DNA from 2 places in the Massilia sp. METH4 genome. Region 2 is predicted to be linked to the other one. Evidence: predicted binding sites of a transcription regulator. Region 2 holds the regulator's gene; the other holds the start of a gene.
The links. Region 2 encodes LexA, which represses DNA repair genes until DNA is damaged. Its sites were predicted from a motif close to ACTGTATNNNNATACAGT; they were not measured.
Positions count from the first base shown of each region.

Region 1: a site for LexA is predicted at 1,285-1,302, ahead of V6Z91_RS00040 (PA0069 family radical SAM protein). Genes of this name have one in related genera too.

Region 1 covers NZ_CP146614.1:5,757-7,955, forward strand. The annotation lists gene V6Z91_RS00040 (PA0069 family radical SAM protein) at 98-1,219, opposite strand; gene V6Z91_RS00045 (DUF2760 domain-containing protein) at 1,421-2,002, shown strand; gene V6Z91_RS00050 (Hsp70 family protein) at 1,999-2,199, shown strand, end outside.
Region 2 covers NZ_CP146614.1:185,023-187,221, forward strand. The annotation lists gene rpsF (30S ribosomal protein S6) at 1-230, opposite strand, end outside; gene lexA (transcriptional repressor LexA) at 552-1,229, shown strand; gene V6Z91_RS00910 (hypothetical protein) at 1,474-2,199, opposite strand, start outside.

The DNA.
Region 1 (2,199 bases), 180 kb from region 2:
CCTCACTGGTAATCCCGCCGTTCGTCGAACGGCAGGGAACCGGCATTGGATCATGCAGCAAGGAAATAACGTTTGAGCGCCTTCAAGGGCGCGCGTGTTAGAACAGGCTCAGTTGCCCCATCGCCTCTGCCCGCTTCGCCTTCGCTCCCTGCGGCGGCACCACGACCGGCCGCCGGAACAGCGTGCAATCGAGCTGCTTGAAACGCGTACCGCGCCCCGCCATGCCGCAACGCTGCGTGGCTTTTTCGACACGCTGGCGTATCAGGTCGGCCCACAGCCCCTGGCCGGCCATGCGGGTGGCGAACGTGGCATCGTAATCCTTCCCACCGTGCATTTCGCGCACCCGGTTCATCACCCGCTGCGCCCGCTCGGGGAAATGCGCCTCCAGCCATTCCTTGAACAGCGGGTTGACTTCCCACGGCAGCCGCAGCACCACGTAGCTGGCTTGCACGGCGCCGGCATCGAATGCCGCCTCGATGATCTTTTCGATTTCCGGTTCCGTGACGAAGGGGATGATCGGTGCGACGGACACGCCGACGGGAATGCCAGCCTCGGCCAACGTGCGGATGGTGCGCAGGCGCCGCTCGGGCGCCGCAGCGCGCGGTTCCAGCGTGCGGGCGATCTTCGGATCGAGCGTGGTCAGCGTGATCGACGCCGCCGCCAGCCGCTTTTCGGCCATGGGCGCAAGAATGTCGATATCGCGCTCGATCAGCGACGATTTCGTGATCAGCCCCACCGGGTGCTGGCACTCCTGCAACACCTCGAGCACGCGGCGCGTGATTTGCAATTCCCGCTCCACCGGCTGATAGGCATCGGTATTGACGCCGAGCGCAATCGGCTCGACCGTATAACCGGGTTTCGACAGCTCGCTGCGCAGCAGATCCGGCGCGTTGACCTTCGCATACAGCTTGCTCTCGAAATCGAGCCCCGGCGACAGGCCCAGGTAGCTGTGCGAGGGCCGGGCGAAGCAATAGATGCAGCCATGCTCGCAGCCCCGATACGGGTTCAGCGACACCCCGAACGGAATATCCGGGGACTGGTTGCGCGACAGGATCGACTTCGCCGTTTCCTCGGTGACGTGGGTGCGCCAGGTGCGCGGTTCCTCGTCTTCGCGCAGCCAGCCGTCGTCGAACGCTTCGCGCACGTTCACTTCATAGCGCCCCTGCAGGTTCGTGACCGCGCCGCGCCCTTTCAGCGCCCGCAGCGAACGGGGCATCATGATGACTTGCTCGGCCTGGGGATCGAAATTGTCTCGGTGCATGAAGAACTCCGCGTTTCACTATTACTGTATGTATATACAGTATTCTAGGCCCGTTTTCAAGGGCTTGCAACCGCCGCGCGTGCGTTGACTAGACGCCAACTGGTATGATTCGCAATTGCCCGTCCGGCACCGGTCCGGACCCCACCCTACAAGAGCAATATGACTACGACTACTCCGTCCTTCCTGGCCAGGATTCCGCTGGCGTTCAGCGCCTTCTTCAAGACGCTGGGTAATGCCGAGTTCGCCGCCCGTTACCAGAACGACCAGGTCGGCCCGGTGGCCGCGCCGCCCGCGCCTGCTCCGGCACCCGCCCCTGTTCCTGCACCCGCGCCCGCGCCTGTCGCGCCGCCGCTGCGCGAAGCCACGCCGGACGCGGCTCTGCAACTGCTGTCGCTGCTGCAGCGCGAAGCGCGCCTGATCGACTTCACGCAGGAAAACCTGGCCGGCTACTCCGATGCCGACATCGGCGCCGCGGCGCGCGTCGTGCACGAGGGGTGCAGCAAGGTGCTGAAGGAACACTTCACGATCGAACCGGCGCGCGCCGAAGCCGAAGGCAGCCGCGTGACGCTGGAAGAAGGCTTCGATGCCGCCGCCGTGCGCCTGACCGGCAACGTGGTGGGCAAGCCGCCGTTCAAAGGCACGCTGAGCCACCGCGGCTGGCGCGCCACCGGCGTGCGCCTGCCGAAGCTGGCCGAGGCGCACGATGCGAAGATCCTGGCGCCGGCGGAGGTGGAACTGTGAACGACACGACCAAGGACACTGGTAACATCGCGCGCTACGCGATCGGCATCGACCTTGGCACCACGCACAGCGCGCTGTCCTATGTCGACCTGGCCGCCAGCGATGGCGAGAAGACGCAGCAGTCCGTGCTGGGCGTGCCCCAGCTGACCGCCCCGGGCACCGTGGAAAACCTGCCGCTGCTGCCCTCCTTCCTGTAC
Region 2 (2,199 bases):
GCGGTTTCCAGTTCGACCAGAGTGTCGTTGTCGCACTCGATGTTCATGCAGATGTAGTGTGCCTTGGCCAGCTTCTGGATCGAGTACGCCATTTGACGGCGGCCCCAATCTTCCACGCGGTGCACGTTACCGCCGCGCGAGGTCACGCTGGCCTTGTAACGTTCGATCATCGCGGGCACTTGCTCGCTTTGGTCCGGATGGACGATAAATACGATTTCGTAGTGACGCATGCAAACTCCCTTAAGGACTGTTGATAGCCCACCCCGGCGTCATGACGGGTGTGGGAAGAGGTAAGCCCGCAAGCATAGCAGGTTTTTAGGGGGATTACCAGCCGCCAAGCTGGCGCCAGACCCGGCTGCGAGCCATCTGCCGGTGCAGCCAGGCCCCAGTCATGCGCCCCCTCGGAAAGGGCGCTGCAGGAAATATTTCCAGAAAACCGGTGCCTGTCACGGGTTTTTCAGAATTTTTTCACAACTGAAGCACGTTTCCCCTTGCATTCCATTTGGTACTGTACAAAAATACAGGCTGTCTATATACACAGATATCGCATCATGATCAAGCTCACCGCAAGGCAGGAACAAATTCTCAACCTGATCAGGGATGCCATCGAGTCCACCGGCTTCCCGCCGACGCGCGCCGAGATTGCCGCCGAGTTGGGTTTCAAGTCGGCCAATGCGGCCGAGGAACACCTGAAGGCGCTCGCGCGCAAGGGCGCGATCGAGATCACCGCGGGCACCTCGCGCGGCATCCGGCTGCTGGGCGAGCGCGTCGCGCCGTCCGCCGGGGCCTCGTCGGGCCCGGCACCCGCGCTTTCCGACCAGCTTCCGCAAGTGCCGGCCGGCCTGCTGATGCAGCTGCCGCTGATCGGCCGCGTGGCCGCCGGTTCGCCGATCCTGGCACAGGAAAACCTGGAAAACAGCTACAGCGTCGACCCGGCCCTGTTTTCCGCGAAGCCCGATTTCCTGTTGAAGGTCCGCGGGGAATCGATGCGCGACGTGGGCATCATGGACGGCGACCTGCTGGCCGTGAAAAAGGTCGACAACGCCAAGAATGGCCAGATCGTGGTGGCGCGCATCGGCAACGAAGTGACGGTCAAGCGCTACCGCCGCACCGGTTCCACGATCGAACTGCTGCCGGAAAACCCGGACTTCAAGGTAATCACGGTCACGCCGGAAGACGAATTCGCGCTGGAAGGCCTGGCCGTCGGCCTGCTGCGCACCTGGCACTGATCAGCACCTGCTTTGGCACTGGTGAAGCGCTGAATCGGCACTGATCGTCACCGTTTCCCCTGCCGTGGCCGGCTTGCACTAGCCGGCCGAGCACGCGTTTCGCAAGTGCTGCGGCCACGCCGCGGCGCGCTTTCTTTGCACGTCATTCCGGCAGGTTCATTTCGGCAGGTTCATTTCGGCAGGTGCGTGCTGCGGCGCTCTTCCAGCTGCCGCATCGTCCTGCCGCCGGCTCTCGGCCAGCCGCCTATTTCGACGGCGGCCGCACCGCGACATTGCCGTTGGCCTGGTCCACGAACACGGCATAGCGGCCGAAGAAGTCGGCGCCCAGGATGCCGTCCGGCTGGAAGAAGTCGGGCAGCGGCATCAGGTAGGGCTGGATCGCCACGCCGCCCGGCAACGCCACCGTTACCGTCTGGCACGGCTTGTCGGGCCCGAACAGGTCGCATGGCGAGCGCTGGTCTTTCTGTCTTTCCACGGCCTGCGGCTTGACCAGAGAAATATTCGCTGCCGAATCGAACACCAGGCGGTAGCGCGCCCGCTCGTTCGCCAGCGCGACAACGATGCTTTCATGGACCCGCTCGTGCGGCAGCGCCTGCCAGCCGGGCCCCGGGTCGAGCGGCGCGCCGAAGCGCAGCGTGCGGCTCGACTGGTCGTAGACGAACGGCTGCCGCGCGAACAGGCCGAGGCCGACGACGGAATGCGGCGGCGGCCCGGCACCCTCGCCGATGCTCAAGCCCCACGGCTCGTGGGACACTCCCGTCACTTCGCCGAACGAGACGCCGTTCACGACGAGGTCGGGAATCACGAATTCCTCCTCCTCGCGCACCTTGCCGGCCAGGTCGGCGCTTTTCACTTTCCGGCCCGTCAGTTTCAGGTTGGGGATCTTGGCCATCACCTCCTGCGTCAGGTGCAGCGTGCGCGACGAGCCGATGTCGAACGTGAATGGATAAGTGGCGCCGCCGACCGTCAG